DNA from 2 places in the Marinomonas profundi genome. Region 2 is predicted to be linked to the other one. Evidence: predicted binding sites of a transcription regulator. Region 2 holds the regulator's gene; the other holds the start of a gene.

Region 1 (14,705 bases), 750 kb from region 2:
CCGGCGATCAAGGCCCCCATATCAAGCGATAAAACGCGTTTGTTTTTTAGCCCCTCAGGCACTTCGCCATTAATAATACGTTGCGCCAAGCCTTCTACAATGGCCGTTTTACCCACACCAGGCTCACCAATCAACACAGGGTTATTCTTACGACGACGCTGCAACACCTGAATCGTGCGACGTATTTCATCGTCGCGACCAATCACAGGATCAAGTTTGCCTTGGGCCGCTCTGGCGGTGAGATCCACCGTATACTTGTCTAGCGCCTGACGACTTTCTTCGGCATTCGGGTCATTAACCGACTCGCCGCCACGAACCTGATCAATCACCGCGGCAATGTCATTTTTTGTCACCCCCGTGGCTTTTAATGCTTTTGCCAAATCGTCTTTGCCATCAAACATGGCCATCAAAACCAATTCTGAAGAAATGTATTGGTCTTTGCGCTTCTGCGCCTCTTTATCAGCAAGGTTTAATAAGCGCCCCAACTCTGGTGACATTTGTACGTTACCATCGTGGTCGTTTACCCTTGGCAGACGAGTTAGCAGATCATTCAATCCCTCGCGGAATTTCGCGACCTGAATACCCGCTTGCTGCAAAATAGGCCGCGTACTGCCACCTTGCTGATCTAGCAGCGCCATCATCAAATGCAGTGACTCAATATAGGAATGATCATGGCCGAGCGCGATAGACTGCGCATCAGAAAGGGCAAGCTGTAATTTACTGGTTAAACGATCGATTCGCATGGGAACCTCCTTGCAGAAAAAGATAGAACAATGTCTCTATCCCCTTAATAAGTGCGCTTATTCGCTTTTCAATACAGTAGTGTCATTTTTTTGACACTCGTCAAGTAATGCTAAAAATCATCCCTCCGCCAACCAAATAACAGAGGCCATTCGGCCCGTTTGCCCATCACGTCGGTAGGAATAAAAGCGCGCCTTGTCGGTAAAAGTACAATGCTCGCCACCAGAAATACGCTCTACGCCTTTTGCCATTAGTCGCTGTCTTGCTAATAAGTACAAATTACCTAGCCACTTACCATTTTCTGTCGCCACAAAAGCCTGTTGTGCTTCTGGTTGTTGCGCAATAAATGCCTCACGCACCTCGTCACCAACCTCAAACGCCTCAGGACCAATGGCAGGCCCCAACCAGACGAGAACCTTTTCAGCTTCGTCAAAGCCTTTCAACACCTCTTCTAACACGCCAGCGCACAGACCGCGCCAACCGGCGTGCGCCACGGCGACTTTGGTGCCCGCCTCATCACAAAAAAAGACCGGCAAACAATCCGCCGTCAGTACCGTGCACACCTGATTGAGCTGATCCGAAACCGCCGCATCCGCACCGCTCGGCACTTCATGACAAGGCAAACTCACCACATTTGTGCCATGCACTTGATTTAACCATTGCACTGACCCTGGCATACCGATGACTTGAGCAAACAAGCGACGATTTTCAGCAACATGCTCAGCGACATCCCCAACGTGAGCCCCGAGATTAAGCGAGGTAAAGGGTCGCTCACTCACGCCGCCAATACGAGTGGAGACATAAGCACGCACAGAAGCAGGCGCAGGCCAATCAGGCTGAAGATAAGAAAAATCATGAGAAGACATAAAAACCCCGAAAAAAAAGGCCACCCAATCAGGCGGCCTTTCTTTATATCATCCTGAGACCGTTAAAAGTACTCAGAATCGTTACTACCAGACTCCACAGTGTCCTTTTTAAGTGCATCCAATAATTTTTTCATGTCATCTGGCAAATCGATTTCCCACGTCATCCACTCTCCGGTGATGGGGTGAGAAAGCTCCAGTTTTTTGGCGTGTAATGCCTGACGACGGAAGTGACGCAGCTCATCTTGCAACTCTGGCGAACAAGCCTTTGGCATTTTCAATCGACCGCCATATTGAGGGTCGCCAACCAATGGATATTGAATAAAAGCCATGTGTACACGAATTTGATGGGTACGTCCTGTTTCTAGCTTCAAGCGAATATGCGTATGGTTTTTAAAACGTTCCACCAGACGATAATGCGTTACCGCGTCTTTACCATTAACAGGCTCTACCGCTTGCTTCTGGCGGTTGTGTGGATGACGACCGATCGGCTCATCGACCACGCCACCACCGGTCATCACGCCGATAGAAATCGCTTCGTACTCACGCCCCATGCTGCGCTCTTGCAACTGCACGACTAAATCCGTCTGCGCGGCCAGTGTCTTAGCAACCACCATCAAGCCCGTGGTTTCTTTATCAAGACGATGGACAATGCCTGCACGAGGAATGTGCGCCGTTTCTGGCGCATGATGAAGAATCGCGTTCATCAAGGTGCCATCTCGGTTACCCACCGCTGGGTGCACAACCAAACCAGCCGGCTTATTAATAATGATGATATCGTCATCTTCGTATACAACATCTAGCGCCATTTCTTGCGCTTCATGCTCTTCTTGGGCTTCGATCACTATGTCCAGTGACACGGTCTCTCCACCAAATAATTTTTCTTTCGGCTTGATCACCTGCCCATCTACCTTTAGGGCACCTTCTTTGATCCAACTCTGAATTCGCGAACGAGAATAGTCGCTAAACAATTCTGTTGCGATCTGATCAAACCGATTGCCGCCCAAATCGAATGGAACTTGGGCTTCTTTTACTATGCGCTCTGCCATACAATGTACTTTAGTCTGTTGTTTTCAGCTCATTAAATTTATCATAGAGCCTGAAAGTGAAAAAACGTGTAGCGCCTTGCACTTCATCATCTTTCGCAATATAACGCTACAAAATGCCGATTAAGGCTAATCTACTACCATATCAAGGTTTTGATTATACATGGGATTTCATCACTCGTTGCTCCGTTTCTCTGGAATAGTAAGTTTTTCTTTATTCATCGTCGCCTGTTCGAGTCAGCAAGTACAAGAACCAGACCTGCCTGAGCGCGTCTATTACGATAAGGCGCAACAAGCGCTGCAAGAAAATCTGCCTTCTACCGCCATAAAACACTTAAAAGACCTAGATTCTCGCTATCCATTTGGAGAATTCAGCACCCGCGCAGAACTGGACTTAATTTACGCCCAAATGGAGGCGGCAGACTTCATCGCGGCACACGCCAGCGCTGAACGTTTTATCAAAAACCACCCAGAACACGATTCCGTCGGTTACGCTTATTACATGAGGGCTTTATCGACCTACAAAGGTGCAGAAAGCCTAATGTCGCGCTACTTGAACTTAGACCCAAGCGAGCGAGATTCAAGAGAACTATCAAAAGCCTTTAGAGAATTGGCCGACTTTACGGCTCGCTTTCCAAATAGCACTTATGCGCCAGATGCCAAAGCTCGCATGTATTACCTGCGTGAAATGGTAGCACGCCATGAACTACAAGTAGCGCGCTACTACCTAAAAAGAAAAGCACCTCTTTCTGCATTGCGTCGCAGCCAAGAAGTCATTCAGCATTATCCAAGTACACGATCTATTGAAGATGCGCTGGCCATCAGCGTTCAATCCTATCAAGATCTGCAGCAAACAGAACTGGCACAAACCAACCTTACCGTACTAAAGAAGAGCTTTCCCAGCTCAACACACCTAAACGCTCAAGGTGAGTTTATCCCTCTCAAACAACCCAGCGATGCCGATCCTGGTTTCTTATATTGGGTAACGTTCGGTTTAATCGACTAGCGATCGGAACCACTCCGAGACTGTTTAAGCGGGAAAGGACACCTCCCCTTGCCCCGCTTGCCACACTGGATACTTAACCATCACGACCGATTGAAATATCTCAGAACGGATAAAACCATCAAGCCAGCTTTTCACACTAGGGTATTGTGAGGCATCAAACCAAACCTGATTGACCGCAGCAAACTGACGTATAAACGGAAAAATCGCCATATCAGCCAAGCTTTCACGCTCACCTAAGAGAAAAGTCTTTTTGTTTAAACGCCGCTCCAACCTTTGTAGAAAAACCTCTCCCCGGGCTCGATAATAGCCCTCATCATATTCAGGGTAGCGATCAGCGTATTTGTATCGATCTAACCAATATTTAAAAGTGTGATCATTGTAAGCGATCCACGCTTTTATTTTATTTTGCTGCACACTATTTTTAGGCCATAACGGAGCAAACTTTGCTTTATGATCGCATTTTGACAGTGCCCAAAAAATAATATCTAGACTCTCTGGGTATCTAACACCATCGACATCAATAAGCTGAGGCACACTGGATCGACCGCCCAAGGCTAAAAGCGCAGCAGGCTTAGATTTTAAAACCACTTCCCGCAAATGCACAGGGATGCCTAAAAAGGCAATAACATATCTGGCCCTCATAGCATAAGGACAACGCCTAAACGAATACAGCACAGGCCGCAAAATAACCTCCCATCGGGTAAAAATGACACGCATAAAAAAACCATGTTCATCATCAACAACCTATGTAAAACAAGATGTTAAAAACGCATGGTTTTTTAGTAAGTCAAACGCTCAATTAGGCTGGGGTAACATTCTCAGCCTGAGGACCTTTTTGCCCTTGAGTGACTTCAAACGTCACACTTTGACCCTCTGAGAGAGTACGACGACCGTTGCCATTTATAGAGCGAAAATGAACAAAAACATCAGCACCGCCTTCGCGTTCAATAAAGCCAAATCCTTTTTCATCATTAAACCACTTAACAATACCTGATACTAACTGACCTGACATAACAACCTCATTTTCTTTTTATTCTGCTCCAATCAGAGCAACTTTGTAGCCAAGCGCTAAGTCATTACAACCTAGCCTAGGGCGAAACGTTAGGCGTATTAAAAATATAATGACGCTAACGCAATAATAATAAATTGTAAAAAATAAAATAGAAAGTAAATGGAAAACAAGTATTGTTAAAAAAAGTAATATAAACCCTCTTACTGACACTGCGCAAAGATAATCTCCCCTCTCTGACTCCCCACCCCAAAATGGGGCAAAAATAAAACCAGCACCAAAAAAAAGCATAAGTGGAATAATTATTGCTTAATGAGAATAAGTGCGTATGAAGAATACAGAAATACACACCAAAAGACCCAAAGTTGGGCGAAAAAATCAAAAAATAAACCATATTGGTGCGATAAAAACATTAGGAGCCAGCCGTGACCCACACAAATAGTGCAGTGGAAACCTTAATATCCAGTTCAAACACGCTTTTTATGTTACTTGGCGCCATCATGGTGTTTGCCATGCACGCCGGATTCGCTTTTCTAGAAGTTGGAACCGTGCGCCATAAAAACCAAGTAAATGCACTGGTCAAGATCATGACGGATTTTGCCGTATCCGCTCTTGTTTATTTTTTTATTGGCTATCAATTAGCTTACGGTATTAATTTTTTTGACAGCGCCACAATATTGGCCCAAGAGCAAGGTTACCATTTAGTAAAATTCTTCTTCTTAATGACCTTTGCCGCCGCCATTCCAGCCATCATCTCAGGCGGTGTCGCAGAACGTGCAAAATTTTACCCCATGCTAGTGTCTGCTGCTGTGATAGTCGGTGTTGCCTACCCATTTTTTGAAGGCATTGTCTGGAACGGGAACTTTGGCATTCAAAGCTGGCTCGAAGCGCAATACGGCGCACCTTTCCATGACTTTGCCGGATCCGTTGTGGTGCATGCATTTGGCGGCTGGGTCGCTCTAGCCGCTATTTTATTGCTTGGCACTCGTAAGGGGCGCTTTAGAAACGGCAAACTCGTTGCTTTTGCCCCTTCCAACATTCCTTTCTTAGCATTAGGTGCTTGGATACTTTGTATAGGCTGGTTTGGCTTTAACGTCATGTCGGCGCAAACGCTTGAAGGCGTGAGTGGTCTAGTGGCTGTCAATTCCCTAATGGCAATGGTGGGCGGCATCATCGCCGCCATGCTATTTGGAAAAAAAGACCCAGGCTTTATTCATAACGGTCCATTAGCCGGACTCGTCGCCGTATGCGCGGGATCTGACATCATGCACCCTATCGGCGCTCTAGCAACGGGCGCCATTGCCGGTGCCATTTTCACCTACTTGTTTACATACATTCAACAAAGGTTCCAACATCTTGATGATGTCCTAGGTGTGTGGCCCTTACACGGTGTTTGTGGCGCTTGGGGCGGTATTGCAGCAGGTATATTTGGATCTGAAAGCCTAGGAGGGCTAGGAGGCGTTAGCGTCACATCACAACTAATAGGCAGCTTAGGTGGCGTTCTAATAGCAACACTAAGCGGCCTTATTGTTTACGGAGTCATTAGAACAATAACGGGGTTGCGCCTAAGCGAAGAAGAGGAATTCAACGGCGCGGACTTATCCATTCATAAAATTGGCTCTATCGGTAAAGAATAGAACCCACTAATTTTTAGACGCAATATTTCATCAATCATCTGACGTTGTGCTCATACTTTTATTAGAGCAACGTTAGATGGTTTCTTTTCTCACACAGCGAAATTTAAGTACAATAGCGTATTTATTACCATAAGCGACCGCTATGAAAATTTGGCTGCTCTCTCACAGTGAAGAGCTTAAAAAAACCACAGGCACAGGAAGATTGGTAAAAGATGTACTCGGCCAGCAATGTGACATTATAGTATGGTCTAGAGTAGCGCCTAGCGAGGCCATTTTACATCTATCTCCAACCAACACCTTATTGATTTATCCAAGCGAAAAGCCAGAGCAAACCGACACGGATGACGATCAATTAAACGTCGATAACATCATCATTATCGATGGCACTTGGCAACAAGCCAGAAAAATCTACAACCAATCACCCTATCTCAAAATATTCAAGCACCATGAGATAACCGCGGTAAACTCCGTTTATAAAAAGCGACGTAACCAAAAAAACCAAGGACTATGTACCGCTGAAGTCGCCATTCATTTATTAAACAAATACCAACACCCAGCGACAGCAATATTATTTGATAGATTTACCGCGTTTAATCAGTAACACAAACCCTAATTTCCCCCAGATGCTCAACCCAAGCGACTATTTCATCACCGGCTTGCACCGCCCCAACATTCTCTGGTGTGCCCGTCATGATTAAGTCGCCTGGACGCAGTTCAAAAACATCTGACAACTTGCAAATCACTTCTTCTATCGACCAGGTTAAATTCGAAATATGACTCACCTGCTTCATTTCACCATTTACCTTTAGACCAATTTCCGCTTTTAGCACAACCGCAGAAAGTTGATTGTTTTTTAAAAGAATGGGGCTCACAGGCGCCGATTCATCAAATGATTTGCCTACTTCCCATGGACGCCCCTTCTTTTTCGCCTGTGCTTGAAGATCGCGTCGCGTCATATCCAAACCAACGGCATAACCTAAAATCGCCTCACTAGCTTGCTCCAGCGTTAAATGACGACCACCCTTTCCGATAGCAACGACCAACTCAACTTCGTATTCAAACTGTGACGTGGCCATAGGATAAGCAATATGAGTGGTCGCTGAAAACAGGGCAGGCACAACATTTGAGGCGTCTTTCGCAAAAAAGAATGGCGGATCCCTTTCTGGGTCATCGCCCATCTCCTTGGAATGCTCAGCGTAATTACGACCAACACAATAAACTCGCCCGACAGGAAATAACTGATCACTATCCACGATAGGTAAAAATATTCGTTTTTGTTCCGGTACAATATGTTTCACAGAAACCTCAATATAAAGCTTAAAAGCGCTAAAAATGCCCTGATTTTACCCAAATAAAACAGTTAGACGCGACAGACCAATGAGCCAATGAAAAATCAGCGTCTCGTAGCCATACACCTGAAGAAATTAACTCATCACCATATTGCGCTTGTCCTGATATCATAAATAACTCAACAGAGCCCGATAAGTCTAATTCAGCCAATATATTCTCACCATTCTGAATACGAACAAGCCAAACGCGCTCACTACCAAATTGATAAAGAGGAAAAGTCTCTGACGCCTTAGATGACCAAATTTGCGGAGAATTAATATAAACCTGATTAAGATCTGCGTTTTGGAACTGGTGTAACTTCACCAATAAAAGACAACCTTCCACACTGTACGGAGCATGACTACTGCCTGGCGGATTCCTAAAATAGCTGCCCGCACTAAAGTCACCCTGTTCATCAGAAAAAACGCCTTGCAAAACAAGAATTTCTTCTCCTAAAGGGTGGGGATGAGGACGGAACACCGACCCCGCGTCATAACGAACCAAGCTTGTCGCATGACCACGCTCCGCTTCTTCTCTTGCCAATGGCTTTCTATAAACACCAGGCATAGGACTGACCACCCAATTTACCTTGTTCGTGTCAATAAATAAGGGTTGAGTAAAGTCCATATTGAGCATAATAAACCGCCACCAAGTAAATGAAAAATCAGTGTAACGGTTTGGTCAAATAACAATCAAGTTTTTCCTTACTTACATAAACCCGTAAAAACAGAGCAAAAAAAAGCACCAGATGCTGCCACCTGGTGCCAAAGATGTTCCAACAATCTGCCTACAAGAGAGATATATGGAACCTTGAATGATCGTACTTAACGTAAGGCTCCCACCTTATTAAATAGCAGGAGCCTTAGAGTAAATAAAATCCTCTAGAAAAAGATCTTAGAAACCGTAGTAAACACCCACTGCTGTTTGAGTATCTGTAGTGCTAGATTTAGCATTTTCAAACTCACCCAATTCAGCAAATACATAAATATTTGATGCTAGGCTATAAGTGATGCCAGCAGCGTATTCGTTAAAGCTATCAGAGCCTGCCGCGTCAGGATCAACATTTTGGTAAGATGCGTACACATCGCCAACACCATAGCCGTAACGTGCTGCTAGACCAAGAACGTCTTGAGTGTCTTTCGTTGTTTCGTATTTAGCCGTAACAGACAAATTATCTAGAGGCATAACAGTAACCGCTAGGCCTGTTGTCTCTTCAGCATCCACAGTGTTAGCACGAGTGTCATAACCCAATGCCGCAGACACGATGCCAGTAGAGTACTTAACAACCATCATAGAAGATGATTTGTCATAGTTAGCATTCGTAGCTTGTCCTTCGCTTGCGTCGCCTTTCACTTGCACAGCGGCTTGCACTTCAAAACCATTTATAGAAGGAGAGAAGTAAGCAATAGTATCGCCTTCAGATGTTCTATCGGCGTTTGTTACACCTAGATATTCATACTGATCTACTGCATCTTGGATAGCATTGTTGTAGATATTATCAAACGAACCAACTTGCACCTTACCAAAACTACCTTTCAAACCAACAAAAGCTTGGTCTAAATTAGCTTTTCCAGAATCAGGACCATCTTTTTTCTGATCAGCCTCAAACTCAACTTCGTATTTGAAGAAAGCGCTTAGGTCATCATTAATTTTCGTGTCGCCTTTCAAGCCAACAGTAGAGCCATTGTCTTCAAAGTTACCGCCAGCCTCTTTGTCAGCATAGGCGTACTGGATGTTACCGTAAACATCTACTGTAGAGCCTTCAGCAGCATAAGCAGATACAGACGCAAGAGCTGCACTTGATACAGCCATAGCAATAATCGATTTTTTCATTCTCGTTTCCCTTTTGATGTTTATACGCTTTTCTTGTAGGCGCTTGATTTGTGCAAGCAACAGATAAACAATCTAAACTTTCTGCAGAAATAGACAACCTTATGCAAGCTACTTGCATAAACTATCCATTAAGAGTGCTTTTTTCGTTAAAAATCACATATAAAAAGGATTTACGATCACTATTGGATATCTCGGTTACAGATAAAATCCATATTTATCAGTGGATTAGTTTTAAGCAAAAGCCCAATCATGCACGCATCCAGTATAAAAATGGCACTCCAAGTAAATTTATTTGAAAGTTTTGTGTAAGGGCGCAATGTTTTTCAAAGGGAAGAATGAACAAGAAGAAGGAAAAAATGAATATAAGAGGGTTAGAGCAACCCTCTAGGACAGATAAAGCAACTTACCACATCAAATCATCTGGGATTTGGAAGTCAGCGTAAGGGTCATCTTCAATACTTTCAACACGATTATTGCAAACAAGCACATAAGAAGGATCTCGCTCATTAATCTTAATAGCCACAGGCTCAGGAACAAGCTCATACTGCTGATCAAGCTTAACAATAGCCAAACGACCACGACTTAAATCATCATGCATTGACTGCCTGATATATAACTTCTTTACCTTTTTAGCGTCGGTAAAGTGATAAGCAATATCTCCGTCTTCTTTACGAATTCGATTTTGCTCTATCATCTGCCGAATTTGGCCTTGTATCGCTTTTTGTTCGGCCAGCTTTTGACGCTCAAGATTTAAAGCCCGGTCTTTTTCTGCTTTCTCCAACCTCTGCTGCTTCAACACCTCCTGACGTCCACTCTCATCAGTAGCGGCCATTTTTCCTTTTTTGATTTTCTGTTTATTCTGCAATGTTTCGGCTTTTAATTTTTTAACTTTCTTTTTATCAACCAGCCCGACACCCAATAACTGCTCTTGTAATGACTTCACTGCCATAAAAAATCACCCCATTTTTATCAGATATTTACTCGCGTAATACACCTAGCCGTCAAAGACCAAAAGAACAACCTACAAAAACAAAAAAAGCGACTTAAAAGTCGCTTTTTAGCATTCGCACTGCTGAGAGTATCCTCAGCAACGTTACCTTATAAAGGTGTAACGTTTTGAGCTTCAGGGCCTTTTTTGCCTTGAGCTACTTGGAATTCAACTTTTTGGCCTTCAGCCAAAGTTTTGAAACCAGAAGTGTTGATTGCAGAGAAATGAACAAAAACATCAGGACCAGAATCCTGAGTGATGAAACCGAAACCTTTAGTTTCGTTGAAAAATTTTACTGTACCAGTTACTACGTCAGACATGTCTGTTATCCTGTAGGTTAAGTTAATTTATACATAAGCGTTAATCGCTTACGTTATAGTGCTAAAAAAACTCGGTATTACTTATGACTTAACAGGACCGAACATACATAACGTAGTATTCGCAACTCTGGACATAAATATTGCCAACTCTTTTAAACGAACTTGATTGTAGACCTCTTTCGGCTATCAGGTCAATCAAGTTTTGAACATTTTTTAATTATATTGATTAAAAGAAGCAAGAAAAACCCTATCCCCTTGAATTAAATGAACTTATTAAGAAAAAAGAGCACCCTTGAAAAGTCAAAGTAGAGATCTTGCGCCTCCAACCAAACCCGGACACCTTTTACAATATACCTACAAACAGCTCAAAGAACGTCAGGCATTCTACATTAGAGTGACACAGTTAAACCAACGTAGTGGCTTCACTCGCCTTATACAAACCTAGTAGACAGGCATTTACCATCGGTCTAGTAAAATAAAATGACAATGAATACTTGTATCAAGAGCAAAACAGGAATAGGGTAATAAACAGACAGAGGGCAAACGGATTTGCCTACGCCTCCAGGACGGAGGCTCTGTCACTTTTTAGGATGATTCCGTGGCTGCAGGGATGCAGCGAAAAACCTTTCAAAGTTCCCCTTCTTACTTTCACATCTACTACAACGGCAAGCTTTTACACTCCAAAACAAAGATTTTTATCTGTCCATTCTTCGTATAGCATGACCTGCTATCAAACAGTTAACTGCCATCCTATTTAGTTTAGTGAAACTACAACTAATACTTGTATAAAAGTTAATACCATCCTATTTGATCCAATTCGGCTCAATCAAAAAACCTCCATCATTGATCTAGTAAAATAAAATGACAATGAATGCTTGTATCAAAAGCAAAACAGGAATAGGGTAATAAACAGACAGAGGGCAACGGATTTGCCTACGCCTCCAGGACGGAGGCTCTGTCACTTTTCAGGATGATTCCGCGGCTGCAGGGATGCAGCGAAAAACCTTTCAAGCACGTTCACTTTGTATATCTCTCACTGTTGCCTTAATCAGGCAAGCTTTTAGCGCCTAAAATAAAGCCCTTCAAAGACGATACATATTTTTGATCTACCTACTCCTCGCATAATAAAACTTGTCATCAAGTAAAATCATCGCATTTGACTTGACAAAATAACAACTAATACTTGTATAAGAATTAGTGCCACCCTATTTGATCCCATTCGACTCATACAAGCTTAATCAAAAAACCTACCATCATTGGTCTAGTAAAATAAAATAACAATGAATGCTTGTATCAAGAGCAAAACAGGAATAGGGTAATAAACAGACAGAGGGCAAACAGATTTGCCTACGCCTCCAGGACGGAGGCTCTGTCACTTTTTAGGATGATTCCGTGGCTGCAGGGATGCAGCGAAAACTTTTCAAGCACCCCCTTCTTACTTTCACATCTATTACAACGGCAAGCTTTTACACTCCAAAACAAAGATTTTTATCTGCCCATTCTTCGTATAGCATGACCTGCTATCAAGCAGTTAAAATCATCGCATTTTGTTTGGCAGAGTAACAACTAATACTTGTATAAAAGTTAATACCATCCTATTTGATCCAATTCGGCTCAATCAAAAAACCTACCATCATTGGTCTAGTAAAATAAAATGACAATGAATGCTTGTATCAAGAGCAAAACAGGAATAGGGTAATAAACAGACAGAGGGCAACGGATTTGCCTACGCCTCCAGGACGGAGGCTCTGTCACTTTTTAGGATGATTCCGCGGCTGCAGGGATGCAGCGAAAAACCTTTCAAGCACGTTCACTTTGTATATCTCTCACTGTTGCCTTAATCAGGTGCAAGCTTTTACCGTGGTCTTGGTGTTGGATTTCCGCCTTCGAGATTGTCGCTAAACGGCTTCTGTCGATCTTGTAGGTCGCGATTTACCCTGAAAAAATAGCATGCCGACAAAAACTCACCTCGACAAATTACGCCTTGTCGGGCTAAAGCCACGACCTACAAAAAACCAATATAATCAACCTACTATAGGCTAACGCCTGATAACGGTCGTGCCTCCCTCATCAGGCCTACAAAAGCGCAAAAGCTCGTCTTGGTGTTGGATTCGCGCTGACGCGTTGAGCCCGCGAAACAGGCGCAAGCAAATCAAATACCAAGACAAGTGTGTTTCTGATTTTTCTACAGACGAAAAAAAGCCCTGACAGCTGAGCTATCAGGGCTTTCTAAATTAAAGCTTGACGACGACCTACTCTCACATGGGATCTCCCACACTACCATCGGCGATGGCGCTTTTCACTTCTGAGTTCGGGATGGGATCAGGTGGTTCAACGCCTCTATGATCGTCAAGCAATTCTGTTGCGTTTGTTCTGAGGTGCACTGTGTTGTGCGCTGACTTTTTATCGTTAGCTTGTCTCAAAACACGCGAATACGTGCTTGGATCTTTAACAATTCATTTTGAAATAGTGATAACCAAGTATCAAACCGATGTTGTTTTCATCGTAATTCTATGTGTCTTTGTTTCTTTGATGATCTTGAGCTTTCACTCTCTTCATCCAAAACCACTTTGGTGTTATATGGTCAAGCCTCACGAGCAATTAGTATTGGTTAGCTCAATGCCTCACAGCACTTACACACCCAACCTATCAACGTCCTAGTCTCGAACGGCTCTTTAGGGGACTTAGGTCCCAGTGAGATCTTATCTTAAGGGAGGCTTCCCGCTTAGATGCTTTCAGCGGTTATCCCGTCCGAACATAGCTACCCGGCAATGCCACTGGCGTGACAACCGGAACACCAGAGGTTCGTCCACTCCGGTCCTCTCGTACTAGGAGCAGCTCCTCTCAAATCTCAAACGTCCACGGCAGATAGGGACCGAACTGTCTCACGACGTTCTAAACCCAGCTCGCGTACCACTTTAAATGGCGAACAGCCATACCCTTGGGACCGGCTTCAGCCCCAGGATGTGATGAGCCGACATCGAGGTGCCAAACACCGCCGTCGATGTGAACTCTTGGGCGGTATCAGCCTGTTATCCCCGGAGTACCTTTTATCCGTTGAGCGATGGCCCTTCCATACAGAACCACCGGATCACTAAGACCTACTTTCGTACCTGCTCGACGTGTCTGTCTCGCAGTTAAGCGTGCTTTTGCCTTTACACTCTATGCATGATTTCCGACCATGCTGAGCACACCTTCGTGCTCCTCCGTTACTCTTTGGGAGGAGACCGCCCCAGTCAAACTACCCACCACACAGTGTCCTCGATCCGGATAACGGACCTGAGTTAGAACCTCAAACATACCAGGGTGGTATTTCAAGAGTGGCTCCACGGTAACTGGCGTCACCGCTTCAAAGCCTCCCACCTATCCTACACAAGTAGGTTCAAAGTTCACTGTGAAGCTATAGTAAAGGTTCACGGGGTCTTTCCGTCTAGCCGCGGATACACAGCATCTTCACTGCGATTTCAATTTCACTGAGTCTCGGGTGGAGACAGTGTGGCCATCGTTACGCCATTCGTGCAGGTCGGAACTTACCCGACAAGGAATTTCGCTACCTTAGGACCGTTATAGTTACGGCCGCCGTTTACTTGGGCTTCGATCAAGAGCTTCGCTTGCGCTAACCCCATCAATTAACCTTCAAGCACCGGGCAGGCGTCACACCCTATACGTCCACTTTCGTGTTTGCAGAGTGCTGTGTTTTTAATAAACAGTCGCAGCCACCTGGTATCTTCGACCGACTGGTGCTTACGGGGCAAGCCCTTCACACTGGCCGGCGTACCTTCTCCCGAAGTTACGGTACCATTTTGCCTAGTTCCTTCACCCGAGTTCTCTCAAGCGCCTTGGTATTCTCTACCTGACCACCTGTGTCGGTTTGGGGTACGGTCAATGTATATCTGACGCTTAGAAGTTTTTCCTGGAAGCATGGCATCAACC
Region 2 (14,705 bases):
AAAAATATCGAATAATTCTTGGTTGCTTTGGGCGCTGCGTAGCTTTTCTAATGCTTCCGCTGACTGCGCCAATTCGGCAATTTGCGCTAGGCTGGCAAGATGTTGATCGCATTCATTAGGTGGCACAATTAAAGCAAAAATAAGGTCAACGGCGCGTTTGTCAATTGAGTCAAAGTCAATTGGGCTTTGCAGCGACATCACTACGATGGCGGTATGGTTGGCGGACTCTAGGCGGCAGTGTGGAATGGCGATGCCATTGCCTATGCCGGTGCTGCCCAGTTTTTCTCGACCGAGTAGTGCATCATAAATCTCTTCATTGTTGCAATGCAGTCGATTGGCGGCGGTTTCGGCAATACTTTCTAGAACACGTTTTTTACTAACGATTTCTTGTTTTGCGAGAACAAGATCTGCTTTTAATAATGTTTTCAAGGACATGATAAAATGCTTTCCGTTTAGACCAGTCGTTTTCGTTCATTGGAAGGAGGGATGTTCATCGCCTCACGATATTTGGCGACAGTTCGTCTAGCGACCTGTATGCCTTGATCGGCCAAAATAGCCGCTAATTTATTATCACTTAAAGGTTTTTTTGCTGGCTCTTCAGCCACTAGTTTCTTAATCATAGCCCGTATCGCAGTAGAAGAACACTCTCCTCCAGAGGCGGTATTAACATGACTAGAAAAAAAGTATTTGAGCTCAAAAATGCCTTTTGGCGTATGCATGTATTTTTGTGTCGTCACGCGAGAAATAGTTGACTCGTGCATGCCGACTTCTTCGGCGACATCATGCAACACCATGGGTTTCATGGCTTCTTCGCCTAATTCGAAAAATTCAATTTGTCGATTAACAATACAGCTGGCCACTTTTAATAGGGTTTCATTACGGCTTTGTAAGCTTTTCATGAACCATTTGGCTTCTTGGAGTGATGTTTTTATGTAGCTTGCGTCTTCCGCTGTTGCGACCGTACTGACCATGGCTGAATAGGTTTCATTTATTTTAACCGGAGGCAATGCTTCGTTATTGAGCTCTACTTGCCAGACTCCTTGGTGTTTTTTCACTGAAACGTCAGGAATAACATAGTCGGTGTCATCGACATCAATCAGTGAGCCAGGGCGAGGGTTCAATTGTTGTATTAAGCTGACAACTTCTTTTAGTGCTTCCTCTTTTAGTTTGGTTTTACGGCTAAGTTGAACAAAGTCACGATTGCCTAACAGTGGCAGATAATGATTGATCAGGTTGTGGGTGCTTTTATAGAGCGGGTGGGTTCGAAAAGCTTCTAATTGAACCAGTAAGCAATCGCGCAGGTCGATTGAGCAAACACCCACAGGGTCAAAGCGCTGTAACCTGTGTTGGACGGCAATGACTTCTTCTATATCCAAATCTTCTAGCTCAGTACCCAACGATTCCCAAATGTCATCGGGGGAGATGCTTAAGTAGCCATCGGGCTGAACGCATTCAATGATGGCGTAGGCTATTTCTATGTCTCTGTCTGACATATGGGTGAGATTGAGTTGCCAGATTAAATGATCTTGAATGCTTTCGGCGGGCGCGTTGCGGCTTTCAAAGTCGCTTTCCCCTTCATAGCTATTGTTGTGATCACTGACCGCGGCGGAGCTTTGATAGGTGTCGTCCCAGTTACTGTCAATCGATAGTTCTTCTGGGATGTTTTCTGTCCATTCAGATTCTACCCCGGCTTCTTCGTTGCTGTTTTCGCCAGAAGCGTTGTCGGCCAAAGGGTCGGTGGCACTTTTTGATTCAATGCTGGCAGGGATATCTGTGTGGAGCGGCTCATCGTCATCTAGCTCAAGGAGTGGGTTAGACTCAAGGAACTCGTGAATTTCTTGCTTTAAATCCAACGTAGAAAGTTGCAGCAAACGAATCGCTTGTTGCAACTGAGGGGTCATAGTCAGCTGTTGACCCAGCTTTAACTGTAAAGACTGCTTCATAGAGCAACTCTTTTTATTTGAGTGAATTGGAACGAGTTGTGCATACTACTCCCTTTCTACAGCAATGATAAGGGGTTACAGGCGGAAGTCGTCGCCTAAATAGACCTTTTTTACTTGCTCGTTGTTAATGACCTCGTTGGCGTTGCCAGAGGCTATGATATAACCGTTGCCAACAATATAAGCTTTATCGCATATGTCTAGTGTTTCTCTGACATTGTGATCGGTTATTAAGACGCCGATGCCGCTTTCTTGGAGGTGTTTGATAATGAGTTTTATGTCTCCAACGGAGATGGGATCGACCCCGGCGAAGGGTTCGTCAAGTAAGATGAATTTGGGGTTCATCGCAACGGCACGGGCGATTTCTACACGACGTCTTTCTCCACCCGACAGTGCCATGCCCAGATTGCTACGAATGTGAGTGATGTGAAACTCTTCCAGTAGTTCTTCAAGTCGCTCTTTTTGTTGGCTTTTTTTGAGCTCTTTGCGTGTCTCTAGTATGGCGGTAATATTATCTTCAACCGACATTTTACGAAAAATAGACGCCTCTTGCGGAAGGTAGCCAATGCCTTTTTGAGCTCGAGTGTGCATGGCATCTTTTGTAATGTCGTGACCATCAATAAAAATGCCGCCCGCGTCATTAGCAACCATGCCAACTATCATATAAAAGCATGTTGTTTTTCCGGCGCCATTTGGCCCAAGCAGGCCAACCGCTTGGCCTGATTCAACGGCGATGGACACGTCTTTGACAACGGCTCTCTTTTTGTAGCTCTTCGCGAGGTTTATTGCTTCTAATAACGCCATTTACTGATTTGCCTCAGGTGCTTCTGGTTGTAGTGTCATGAAGACCCTTCCTGAGCCCTGCTTTTCTGCGCTAAAAGTGCCGTCGTTGATCATGTATAGAATGTAGTCGGCAGAAATAGAGTTTTGCATGCGGCTTAAATAACCGTCGCCGATGATTTCAAGCTTCGATTCACTGGTTGAATAGTGAAGGTTATTGCCTTTACTAATAACAATGTTGCCGTTCCAGTCGATTTGTTGACTGAACTTGGCCGGTTCGCCGCTTGCTTCTAGCTGATTAAATCGTCGAGTTTTTGGGTCCGTTGATACTTTCAGGTATTGGGCTTGGATTTCAATGGAGCCTTGTTTAACAAGAACGTTGCCCTGGTAAATGGCTTCCCCAGTGTTTTGATTAAAAGACGCTTCATTTGCCTGAATTTCGAGCGGCTTGTCCATGTCATCAGGAAGTGCATAAGCGTGTTGGCCGACACAAAATGACGTGAGTAACACACTGAAGTTAATAAATTGTTTCATATTTTCCTCGTACAGATCCTGTCATAACGACGTCTTCTGAATTGACATAGGTGGTAATCGTCTCTGCCGTTGTTTCCCCTTGAGTGGAGATTAATTTGGCGTTTCCTTGACTGGTTAATGACTGATTGGCATCTTGATAATGGATGCTGTCCGCCGTGAGTTTTATGTCGTCAGACTGTAGATGTTTTTTAGTCGCGTTAGCATTATCTGTTAATAAAATATCGTTACTGCCATCGCTGATGGCGCCTTTTTCGGCTTGTGCGTTCCAGCTTCCAGAGGGCGAAAAGTGCTCGACTGTCGGATATTCTAACAGTGTTCTGGATTTTGCTGTGTAATGTAGTGTTTGCTCTGCATTCATGGTTTCAACCATTACGCCTTCCGCGTTGAACTCTCTTACCTGAACCTTGGTAATAAAGTAGTCTGGCGAACTGCTTAATGACTCAGTTCCAACAAGGTTTTGCTTTGGTGCTATGCCATACCAAAGCGAAAAAGCCAGAGCGCCTAAGCTGAGCGATATGATCAATAGGCTCCTAACTGGGGCGGATCTGACTAGCTTAAACATTATACCGAACCACTGGTGCTAACGATGAACAAATACACCACATAAGAGGCAATTAGGGGAAGACCTACCCAGCGAGGAATGCTTTTTCTTGTGGTTTTTTGGAAAATAAAAATCGCGGCGGCAAGAGCAACCGTTAGACCCAGAACCCAAGGGAAATCTCTGCTAAATATGCCAGCATCAATAAGGCCAGGCGCGATCAGCGCGGGCAGAGGCAGTACGGTGGCTAAGTTGAAAATATTGGAGCCGATAATGTTACCAATGGCAATATCATGATGGCCTTTTCTGACACTGCTTACGGAGGCGGCGAGCTCTGGTAGGCTGGTCCCAACGGCGACGATGGTGAGTCCGATGACCAGCTCGCTTACGCCAAGGGCGGTGGCTATGCCTATTGCGCCCCACACTAATAGTTTAGAGCTCCCAATTAAGACCACCAATCCAATCAAGGCTATAAAGAGAGATTTGCCGACGGGGGCGCCATCGTCTTCTGGTAGCTCGCCTTCGAGTTCGCTTTTAAGGTCTTTATTGCCTTTTAATAGGATGGTTAGAATGACGACAAAAGCGGCTAATAAAATAATACCATCCCATATGCCAAGGGCTTGGTCATAAAGTAATGCCCCTGTTAGCAGTGTGATGGCCAACACCAGAGGGACTTCTTTTTTAGCCAGGCCGGTAGCGATGGGGATCGAAGAAAATAAAAGGGTGATACCAAAGACCAGTGCAATATTGGCGATGTTCGAACCAAGCACATTACCAACGGCAATTTCTGGGGCGTTATCTAGGGCGGCAATGGCGGACACCACCATTTCTGGCGCAGACGTGCCAAAGGCGACGAGCGTGATGCCTATAACCATGGGATTGACATTGAGTTTTTCTGCAACTAAAGCAGAGTGTTCGATGAATTTGTCAGAACTCATAATCAGTAAAACGAGCCCTGCGATGAGAGCGACAGAAAATAGCAACATGGTATTGAAATTACTCGTAAATGTTAGGAGCTACCATTTAATGAGGTTTGGCGATCAAATTCAAGACTTGATCTAATAAACAAAGTGTATTTGGCTGTGTCGTGATTTTATTTATAGGGGGGCGGTGTTAGTATCGGTCGATGTTTGATAGGGACAAAAAAGGTGTTTCAGTGATAGATGCTTATATAAAGGTCAATAATCTGAGTTTTTTCAGAGGAGACCGTGCTATTTACGAGGATGTTTCACTCACCATACCTAGAGGGAAAGTGACGGCGGTTATGGGGCCTAGTGGTACAGGTAAGACAACCTTGTTACGCCTGATTGCGGCACAGTTAGCGCCAGACACGGGGACGGTTTTCGTGGATGGGCAAGATGTCCATAAACTGTCACGATCTGAGCTGTATAAGGTGCGTAAAAAAATGGGCATGCTTTTTCAGAGCGGTGCTTTATTTAGTGATATGTCCGTTGCTGAGAATATTGCTTTTCCAATGGAAGAGCATACCAAGCTTAATGCCAAAGACATTGCGCGTATTGTCTCTGAAAAATTGCACAGCGTGGGGTTGCGAGGTGCGGCTAAGTTAATGCCGGCCGAGTTGTCCGGCGGTATGGCAAGGCGAGTGGCCTTAGCGCGAGCGGTTGCATTGGATCCTGAGTTGGTTATGTATGACGAGCCTTTTACGGGTCAAGATCCTATTTCCAAAGGCGTATTGGTTAAGTTAATACGCCAGCTCAATGATACGGCTAAAATCACTTCTGTCTTGGTGTCTCATGATGTGGAAGAGTCGCTTTCGATTGCGGACCATGTCTGTATTTTGGCCGGTGGACGTGTCATTGCAGAGGGTTCTGCAGAGGAAATTCGTGCGTCTGACAATCCTGAAGTTAGGCAGTTTTTAAATGGCGAACCAGATGGGCCTGTGCCTTTTCATTATCCCGAGGATGACGCCAATGGATGTGTTGAACTGACCGTGGGCGCGAATAAAAATGGAGCAGTACAATGAAAGCAATCGCTTCTTTAGGTGCGTGGCTGTTTGATTGGTTAGAAGCCGTAGGCCGCGCTGGCATTTTTCTGGTGCAAAGTGTGTGTCGAGTGCCAGTGCGGTTTGGCGAATCGATGAATCTATTGGTTAAGCAGTTGTATTCTGTCGGTGTATTGTCCTTGGTTATTGTGCTGGTGTCAGGTGCCTTTATTGGTATGGTGTTGTCGTTGCAAGGCTACAGCATTCTGGCGAAATTCGGTTCAGAAGAAGCGGTCGGGCAATTGCTCGCGCTGTCTTTATTGCGAGAGCTTTCCCCTGTGGTTACCGCGCTTTTATTTGCGGGCCGAGCGGGCTCTTCGCTGACCGCTGAAATTGGTTTGATGAAAGCAACAGAGCAATTATCTAGTTATGAAATGATGGGGGTCGATCCGCTAAGGCGAGTCATTGCGCCTCGTTTTATTGCCGGAGTGATTTGTTTGCCCTTGCTGAGCTTGATTTTTTCGGCTTCCGGTATCTTAGGTGGGCAATTGGTTTCTGTTGGTTGGCTGGGGGTTTATGATGGGGCGTTTTGGTCGTCTATGCAACAGTCTGTTCAGTTTGATACGGATATTATGAATGGCGTGATTAAGGCGGTATGTTTTTCCGTTGTCGTAACCTGGATAGCTGTATATCAAGGTTATGAATGTGTTCCGACGTCAGAAGGTATTGGGAAAGCGACGACTCGCACTGTGGTGTTGGGTTCATTGGCAATTTTGGCGTTAGATTTTGTATTGACCGCTGCTATGTTTGGAGATTTTTAGGATGAGAAGTAAGCGCACAGAATTATGGGTCGGGTGTTTTATGGTGCTGGGGGTTGCCGCGCTGGTTTATTTGGCAGTACAGGTGAGCGGTCTTGCTTTTTCCAGTAAAAAAGACACGTATCAAGTCGTGGCTAGGTTTGATGATATTGCTGGTTTAACCAGTCGCGCCAAGGTGTCGATTGCAGGCGTTACGGTGGGAAGCGTAGAGTCGATTACCTTTGATAAGGAATTGTACATGGCGTTAGTGACCATGAATATTCATTCAGATGTTGATAATATTCCAACGGATAGTTCTATCGCGGTGCTGACGAGTGGCTTGTTGGGTGAAAAATATTTGGGTCTCTCTATTGGGGCGGATGATGAAGTGTTAACCAATGGCAGCGAAATGTATGATACTCAATCCGCTCTTGTTTTAGAGACCTTAATTAGCCAGTTTTTATTCAATGCGGGCGATTCGGAGAAATAATGCATGTCTAATATTTTAACAAGTATGGTGGTGTTTTGTGCTTTGCTTGGGTCGGGTTTGACTTGGTCTAATGTTGACTCTGATAGCAGAGGCAATGGCGCTAGAGACGCTGTTGTTGATGTTGTGGAGGCTTTTCGCAAGGATATTGTGGCGGATAAAGAGGTGCTGGCGACCAATTCGGCGCTACTCGAAGAGCGGGTTAATAACATACTGGCAGACGTCGTAGACTTTGATGATTTTTCCAAAAAAGTCATGGGCAAATACTATCGAAGAGCATCGCCTGAGCAGCGTATGCGTTTTGCCAGCGTAACAAAAGATACCTTGTTGAAAACCTATGGTGCATCACTATTAGAGCTGGACGCAGATCGCATTAATGTTTTGCCGCTAGGGCCTCAAGGCCGGGGTCGTGAAACGAAAGTGGATGTAGACTTTCAAATGCAAGCCGGTGGCATGTTGAATATTAGCTTCTACATGGAGCAGTCTAAGGCCGAGCGCTGGATGTTGAGTAATGTAGTGATTAATAATATTAATTTCGGCCTCACCTTCCGTAAACAATTTGCGGTCATGATGGAGCAGAATAGAAATGACATAGATGACGCCATTTCTGCTTGGCAGGACTCCTTGGCTAGAAAGTCTTAACTGATTAGACGCATTATTATGCATAACGTTAAAATCCGAATTCATTCATTGAGTTCGGATTTTTGCATTTTTTAAGCTTGATATTGTCAGACTAGATTAAATTATTCAAAACAAGTGGTTTTTTATTCGGACTTAGGCTCAGAGGTGTTAAGTAGTTGGCTTTACTGAGGTAGAATAAGGGTAATTAAACCTATTTTATCTATTGGAGCGACCGTGAACGCAGGTGAAGTAAAAGCACTTTTAGAATCCTCTATCCCAAACTGTGACGTGACGGCAGAGGGTGAAGGTTGTAATTTTCAGGTAGTTGTCGTGACAAGCGAATTTGAAGGTCTGTCGACGGTAAAAAGACAGCAGCTTGTGTACTCGCATCTTCAAGAGGCCATTTCAAATGGCACTATTCATGCGGTAACCATGAAAACCTACACGCCAGACCAAATAAGCAAGCTATAAAAGCGATTAATAAGAGATTAAAAATATGGATAAGCTTTTGATTACCGGTGGTACTCGGCTTAATGGCGTTGTTCGTGCTTCTGGTGCGAAAAACGCTGCGTTGCCTATTTTAGCGGCAACCTTGTTAACCAAAGAATTGATTACGATTAAAAACCTACCTCATTTACACGACATCACGACCATGCTTGAGCTGCTTGGCTCGATGGGGTGTGGCGTGGTGGTTGATGAGAAAATGAGCGTGCAGTTAGATGTGTCGACGTTGAATAACTGTGAAGCACCTTATGATTTAGTGAAAACCATGCGGGCGTCTATCCTAGTGCTTGGGCCGCTCGTCAGTCATTTTGGTCGAGCGGTTGTGTCTCTGCCGGGTGGCTGCGCTATTGGTAGTCGCCCAGTGGATCTGCATTTGCGCGGACTAGAAGCGATGGGAGCAACAATTTCCGTCGAAAGTGGTGACATTGTCGCGAGCGTAGAGGGTCGCCTTAAGGGTGCCCGTATTTTCTTTGATAAAGTGACGGTGACAGGAACAGAAAACCTGTTGATGGCGGCCACTTTAGCGGACGGGCAAACTGTTTTAGAAAACGCCGCGCGTGAACCTGAAGTCGTTGATTTAGCGGAATGCTTGATTTCAATGGGCGCTAAGATCAAGGGTCATGGCACAGATACGATTGTGATTGACGGTGTTGAATCTTTGCATGGTACTACTTATCCCGTTATGCCAGACCGTATTGAAACGGGGACTTTTCTGGTTGCTGCTGCGATTACCGGTGGCAAGGTAAAGGTCATCGACACCAATGTGAAATCGCTTGAGGCCGTGCTTGCTAAGCTAGAAGAAGCCGGAGCAAAAGTAACCTGTGGTGATGATTGGATTGAAGTGGATATGGAAGGGCGTCGTCCAGAAGCGGTCAATATTAGTACCGCTCCTTATCCTGCTTTTCCAACGGATATGCAAGCGCAATTTGTGGCGCTGAATTCGATTGCGAATGGTGTCGGCCGAGTGATCGAAAATATCTTTGAAAATCGTTTTATGCACGTCGATGAGATGCTTCGCATGGGCGCTGATATTGAGGTAGCAGGCAATACGGCGATCGTTCGAGGTTGTGAGCGCCTGAAAGGTGCGCCAGTGATGGCGACGGATTTAAGAGCCTCAGCCAGTTTGGTATTGTCCGCTCTTGTGGCTGAGGGCGATACAAAAATTGATCGCATCTATCATATTGACCGTGGGTACGAGTGTATCGAAGAAAAGTTTGGGTCATTGGGTGCGAAAATTTCACGGGTTTTAAATTAATATGAGTAGAACATTAACGATTGCGCTGTCGAAAGGGCGCATTCTTGGTGAAACCTTGCCGCTTTTAGAAAAAGCGAACATTGTTCCGGTCGAAGATATTAGCAAAAGTCGTAAGTTGATCTTTGATACCAACCATGAGCATATCAAGTTGGTTATTTTGCGTGCCACGGATGTGCCAACCTATGTTGATCATGGGGTGGCGGATTTTGGTGTGGCGGGTAAAGATGTATTGATGGAAGCGTCCACCAAAAATCTATATGAACTGCTGGATCTTAAAATTGCTAAGTGTCGCCTAATGACGGCCGGTGTGGTTGATCAGCCTTTGCCAAAGCGACGCCTAAAAGTGGCCTCTAAGTTTGTTAAAACCGCTAAAGCGTATTTTGCCGAGCAAGGTATTCAGGCGGATGTGATTAAGCTGTATGGCGCGATGGAATTGGCACCCATTATGGGGCTGGCGGATTTGATTGTGGATATCGTTGATACGGGCAATACGCTGAAGGCGAATGGTCTTGAGGCTCGGGAGTTAATCGCGCCAATCAGTACGCGCTTAGTGGTTAATAAAGCCGCTTATAAAACCAAGTACGCTGAAATTGAGCCTATCCTAGCAATGATACGACGTGCAGTTGACGATAACGAGGGTAAATAATTGAACCTTAATATTCGAGAGTTTTCTTCTAGCTCTGATGATTTCCGTGCTGAGCTGGAATCTCTACTGGCATGGGATTCGGTGTCCGATGCCACGGTGCAAAAAACAGTAGCAGATATTGTTGAGCAGGTTCGCCTTAAAGGCGATGATGCGGTGATTGAGTTCACAAATCGCTTTGATCGTCGTCACGTTGTCGCATCGTCTGAGCTTGAAATCTCACGTGAAGCGTTGGCGCGTGCAAAAAGTCGAGTCAGTGCTGAGTTAGTGGCGAGTCTGGAAGCAGCAGCGAAACGTGTTCATGATTACCATGAGCGTCAAAAGCAGCCGTCTTGGCAGTATCAAGAAGATAACGGAACCGTGCTGGGGCAAAAAGTCACCCCTTTAGATCGTGTTGGCGTTTATGTGCCGGGCGGTAAAGCGGCATATCCTTCTTCGGTATTAATGAATGTCATGCCAGCAAAAGTGGCGGGCGTTGGCGAGATCATCATGGTGGTTCCTACACCTGACGGTTTGGTTAACGACATTGTTTTAGCGGCGGCTTATATTGCGGGTGTGGATCGTGTATTCACTATCGGTGGTGCGCAAGCGGTTGCGGCGTTGGCTTATGGCACAGCGACTATTCCAAAGGTCGATAAAATTGTCGGTCCAGGCAATATTTATGTCGCCACCGCCAAAAAAATGGTATTCGGCGTGGTTGGTATCGATATGATTGCTGGGCCATCTGAAATACTGGTTGTTTGCGATGGGAAAACCGATCCAGACTGGATCGCCATGGATTTATTTTCTCAAGCCGAACATGATGAAGACGCTCAATCTATTTTGATCTCTCCTGATTTGGCTTTTCTCAACAAGGTAAAAGTTTCTATGGAGCAGCTAATAGAAACTCAGAGCCGTAAAGATATCATCAAGGCGTCTCTAGAGGGTCGTGGTGCTTTTATTCATGTTAAAGATATGGATGAAGCCATGGATATCGCCAATATTGTGGCGGCTGAGCACCTTGAATTGTCGATTGATGAGCCTGAAAAATGGGTTGAAAAAATTCGTCATGCCGGTGCTATTTTTATGGGACGCCATACGCCAGAAGCGTTGGGTGACTATTGTGCTGGGCCGAACCATGTTTTGCCCACTTCTGGTACCGCAAGATTTTCCTCTCCTTTGGGTGTGTATGATTTTCAAAAGCGTAGCTCGTTGATTTATTGTTCGCCTGAAGGTGCCAGTGAGTTGGCGAAAATTGCCTCTCCCTTGGCGCGTGGTGAATCGCTTGAAGCGCACGCTATGTCGGCTGAATATCGTATTTTAAAGGATGCTTAATGGTGAGTAATTCGTCTCATCCTGCGGCCCTTTATACGTTGCGCAAAGTCACGCGGGTTTTGGCTCTGCTTATCTTGTTGTTGGTAGTGGTGGGTTTTTTCTTGCCGACCACGTATCAAGTTGAGCGTCAAATTGTTATTAACACGCCTCGAAATGTGGTCTTGGAAAAAATGTTTCAAGGGGATTTCTTGTCGCGCTGGCTTTTTGTTCAAAACGGTCAGGTGGATCTTTTTGATGGTCTATTAAAGGCTGGAGATTCGGTGGGTTTGTCCTATGATGATGCGAGCAAGCGCGGCGAGTTGATGCTGGTTAATGTGTCGAGCGACAGGGTTCGTTTCGATGTCCGTCCTAAAGAAGGGGTTAACTTGGTTCAAAACACCATCAGGTTGCAATCGGTTGGGCAAACGACGCATGTGCAGTGGACGATAGCGGGGGATTTGAGCGCGGGTCTGTTAAGTCCTTATTTAGCGGTGTTTGCGAATAGCATTGCGGGTCATAACTTTGAAAAAAGCCTACAACAGCTGAAGACGCTTCTAGAAACTAATCACTAAAATGCTTTAGAGATTAATAACTAAGGCGCTGCATGGTGGGTTGTTTTTCTAAGGTGATATTCGCTTGATAGGATTGCTGTCCGCGAATCCCGAAAACAGATATGTTTGTGCCAGGTTTTTGCGAGGCGATAAGATGACGTATTTGAAACGGATCTTCGCTGGGGCGATTGTTTATTTCTAATATGATGTCACCCACTTCTATGCCTGCTTTTTCGGCCGGGCTTTCTTTGGTTATATCGCTCACCAGTAAGCCATGATTTGATGGCAGTGATAGGTTGTCAGCCAGTGATTGGGTGATTTTTTGTGCTTCCATTCCTAGATAGCCACGAACCACCTCTCCTTGTTTGATGATGTCTGACATAACCTCTAAGGCATCATCGATCGGGGTTGCAAAACCAATGCCTTGGGAGCCGCCAGAGCTTGAATAAATGGCTGAACTAATGCCGATAAGCTCGCCTTTTAAGTTGACCAGTGCGCCGCCTGAATTGCCTGGGTTGATCGCAGCATCAGTTTGTAAAAAATTCTCGTAGGTATTGAGCCCTATGCTATTTCTTCCTTTTGCGCTAATAATACCAGCGGTGACGGTTTGGCCAATGCCAAACGGATTTCCTATTGCCAGTATGCGATCGCCAACGGCAACGTGGCTGCTTTTGCCCACTTTAATGTTAGGAATGTCAGGCAGGGCTATTTTTAGGACGGCGAGATCGGTTGAAGGGTCTGAGCCGACGAGGGTGGCTTCGATTCGTCTTTCATCATTTAGGGCGACGACAATGCTTTGTGCGTTCTGAATTACATGATGATTGGTAAGAATAAAACCATCGGGTGTGACGATGACCCCCGAGCCTAAATTAATGTTGTGTTTTATGGTGCTGTGCCCGTCTAGGTTTTTATGTTGGTTGGTTTGTGTGTAAATATTGACGACTGACGGTGTGGCAATTTGCACCGGGGTTGCGTAGCTAGAGTAGGCAACTTTTTTGCGTTCTTTTATCAGTAGTACGGCTAGCCCTATGCAGATGCCGACAAGAATGGCGATAATGATAGGGGTTGAATTGTATTTTTGCTTCATAAGTTTATAAGGAGTTGTTTTGCTACGCAGTGAATTTGAATTATTACTTAATCAGACGCTAAGCCCGAATCGCTTCAGGGATTATGCGCCCAATGGTTTACAGGTGGAAGGGAAAAAAAATATTCACCGTGTGGTGACGGGGGTAACGGCGAGTCAGGCACTGATAGAGGCGGCTATTGAGTATAAAGCGGATGCGATTTTTGTTCATCATGGCTATTTTTGGAAAAATGAAGACCCACGCATTGTTGGTATGAAATATCGACGTCTTGCGGCTTTAATTAAAAATGATATCAATTTGTATGCTTATCACTTGCCGTTGGATGCACACCCCGTGCTTGGTAATAATGCCGGTTTGGCCGATGCGATTGGTTTGTCAAATCGGCTCGCTTTACAGGCCGGGGTGCCGATGGAAGAGTCTATTGGCATAGTGGGGGAGTTGAGTACATCGGTATCAGCAGATGACTTTGCGGCCATGGTTCAGCGTGCGGTTGGACGAAGTGTGCTGTTTGAATGTGTTGATGATAGGCCTGTTCGCCGTGTGGCGCTTTGTACCGGGGGAGCTCAAGGCTATATTGAACAGGCCGTTGAAGCGGGGGCGGATGTGTTTATCACCGGCGAGGTTTCCGAACAGACCATTCATATTGCCAGAGAGCAGGGGATTCATTTTATCGCGGCAGGTCATCATGCAACGGAGCGCTTTGGGGCCAGATCAATGGCAACATTTTTATCGCAAGAGTGTGGTTTGGAAGCGGTGTTTATCGATATTGACAATCCAGCCTAGCGTGCGTGCTGTTGAGGCGTAAAAAAAATGGGCTTTTAAAAGCCCATTTTTCAGATGATATGTTTTTAGGTGGTGGGTTTTAAAATAATGCTTTTTTAAATAGTGCGTTTAGGTTCTAGGTCGGCGCTTCTGTCGTCGAGGCCGAAAGCGTCACTGAGCATACCTGGCTCTTTGCCATTTTTTAAGGCGTAGTCTCTTGGTGGCTCCATCATGCTGGACGTGTCGACTGTCTCGGCATTATTGATAGAGGCGCTGTTTTCTATTTTTACGTTGCTTAACTGGCTGGCATTATTTGCCAAGCTGTTTCTTAATTCAGCTAAGCGCTTTTCGACGGACGATAGGTGTTCGTTGCTGTCTGTAAAGAAGTTGTCAATAATGACTTGTTTGTTGTCTAGCTCCTGTTGTAATGACTTCATGGTGATGATGTTTGAGTTTGAGCTGGTGTGTTTGCTGCTATTTTTTGCGCTAATGCTTTTGAAAGCAAGTGTGGCAATGCAGCCGACAATAATACCTGTAATAAAAATAATAATGTTGAATTCTTCTAAGTTCATGACCTTCTCCAAAAAACAGATAATCCATTATAGCGAAACCCCCCCTACGATAACAGCTTGATAGGTGTTGTTTAAGATGCAATTTGTTAGAATGAGCACAATTCATTTAATCCAACGAAAGAGCAGCGATGACACCCATTACAAGGTATAAGCAAGATTTAACAAGGGCAGACTTTAATTATGACCCCGCTCAAGAGGAAGCGGTAGAGGCTTTACAAGATTTGTTTGATAGATTGGTGGCAAACCAGTCCGATAAATCTACCGATGGCTTCTTTGGGCGATTATTGAAAAAGAAGGCGCCCGTAGTCGAACAGGGCCTTTATTTCTGGGGTGGTGTGGGCCGAGGCAAAACCTATTTAATGGATACGTTTTTTGACTGTTTGCCGACGGAAAAGAAGATG

Evidence for each region. Region 2 encodes sigma-54, which starts transcription at its own class of promoters, with help from an activator protein. Its sites were predicted from a motif close to TGGCACNNNNNTTGCTNT; they were not measured.
Region 1: J8N69_RS10615 (ammonium transporter) is a predicted target of sigma-54. The motif match lies at 4,960-4,977, and genes of this name have one in related genera.

Annotation. Positions count from the first base shown of each region.
Region 1 covers NZ_CP073013.1:2,261,398-2,276,102, reverse strand. The annotation lists gene clpB (ATP-dependent chaperone ClpB) at 1-743, opposite strand, end outside; gene pgeF (peptidoglycan editing factor PgeF) at 861-1,607, opposite strand; gene rluD (23S rRNA pseudouridine(1911/1915/1917) synthase RluD) at 1,670-2,653, opposite strand; gene J8N69_RS10630 (outer membrane protein assembly factor BamD) at 2,814-3,656, shown strand; gene J8N69_RS10625 (glutathione S-transferase) at 3,681-4,373, opposite strand; gene J8N69_RS10620 (cold-shock protein) at 4,456-4,668, opposite strand; gene J8N69_RS10615 (ammonium transporter) at 5,091-6,302, shown strand; gene J8N69_RS10610 (tRNA-uridine aminocarboxypropyltransferase) at 6,445-6,903, shown strand; gene J8N69_RS10605 (fumarylacetoacetate hydrolase family protein) at 6,893-7,600, opposite strand; gene J8N69_RS10600 (cupin domain-containing protein) at 7,629-8,267, opposite strand; gene J8N69_RS10595 (porin) at 8,526-9,464, opposite strand; gene J8N69_RS10590 (hypothetical protein) at 9,515-9,760, shown strand; gene J8N69_RS10585 (DUF2058 domain-containing protein) at 9,868-10,413, opposite strand; gene J8N69_RS10580 (cold-shock protein) at 10,563-10,772, opposite strand; rRNA gene rrf (5S ribosomal RNA) at 13,012-13,126, opposite strand; rRNA gene J8N69_RS10570 (23S ribosomal RNA) at 13,353-14,705, opposite strand, start outside.
Region 2 covers NZ_CP073013.1:3,007,233-3,021,937, forward strand. The annotation lists gene ptsN (PTS IIA-like nitrogen regulatory protein PtsN) at 1-435, opposite strand, end outside; gene J8N69_RS13980 (RNA polymerase factor sigma-54) at 453-1,943, opposite strand; gene lptB (LPS export ABC transporter ATP-binding protein) at 2,019-2,744, opposite strand; gene lptA (lipopolysaccharide transport periplasmic protein LptA) at 2,745-3,254, opposite strand; gene lptC (LPS export ABC transporter periplasmic protein LptC) at 3,238-3,777, opposite strand; gene J8N69_RS14000 (calcium/sodium antiporter) at 3,816-4,778, opposite strand; gene J8N69_RS14005 (ABC transporter ATP-binding protein) at 4,919-5,776, shown strand; gene mlaE (lipid asymmetry maintenance ABC transporter permease subunit MlaE) at 5,773-6,555, shown strand; gene mlaD (outer membrane lipid asymmetry maintenance protein MlaD) at 6,557-7,021, shown strand; gene J8N69_RS14020 (MlaC/ttg2D family ABC transporter substrate-binding protein) at 7,025-7,660, shown strand; gene J8N69_RS14025 (BolA family protein) at 7,874-8,110, shown strand; gene murA (UDP-N-acetylglucosamine 1-carboxyvinyltransferase) at 8,136-9,398, shown strand; gene hisG (ATP phosphoribosyltransferase) at 9,400-10,044, shown strand; gene hisD (histidinol dehydrogenase) at 10,045-11,355, shown strand; gene J8N69_RS14045 (SRPBCC family protein) at 11,355-11,906, shown strand; gene J8N69_RS14050 (S1C family serine protease) at 11,920-12,972, opposite strand; gene J8N69_RS14055 (Nif3-like dinuclear metal center hexameric protein) at 12,992-13,753, shown strand; gene J8N69_RS14060 (ZapG family protein) at 13,849-14,304, opposite strand; gene zapE (cell division protein ZapE) at 14,433-14,705, shown strand, end outside.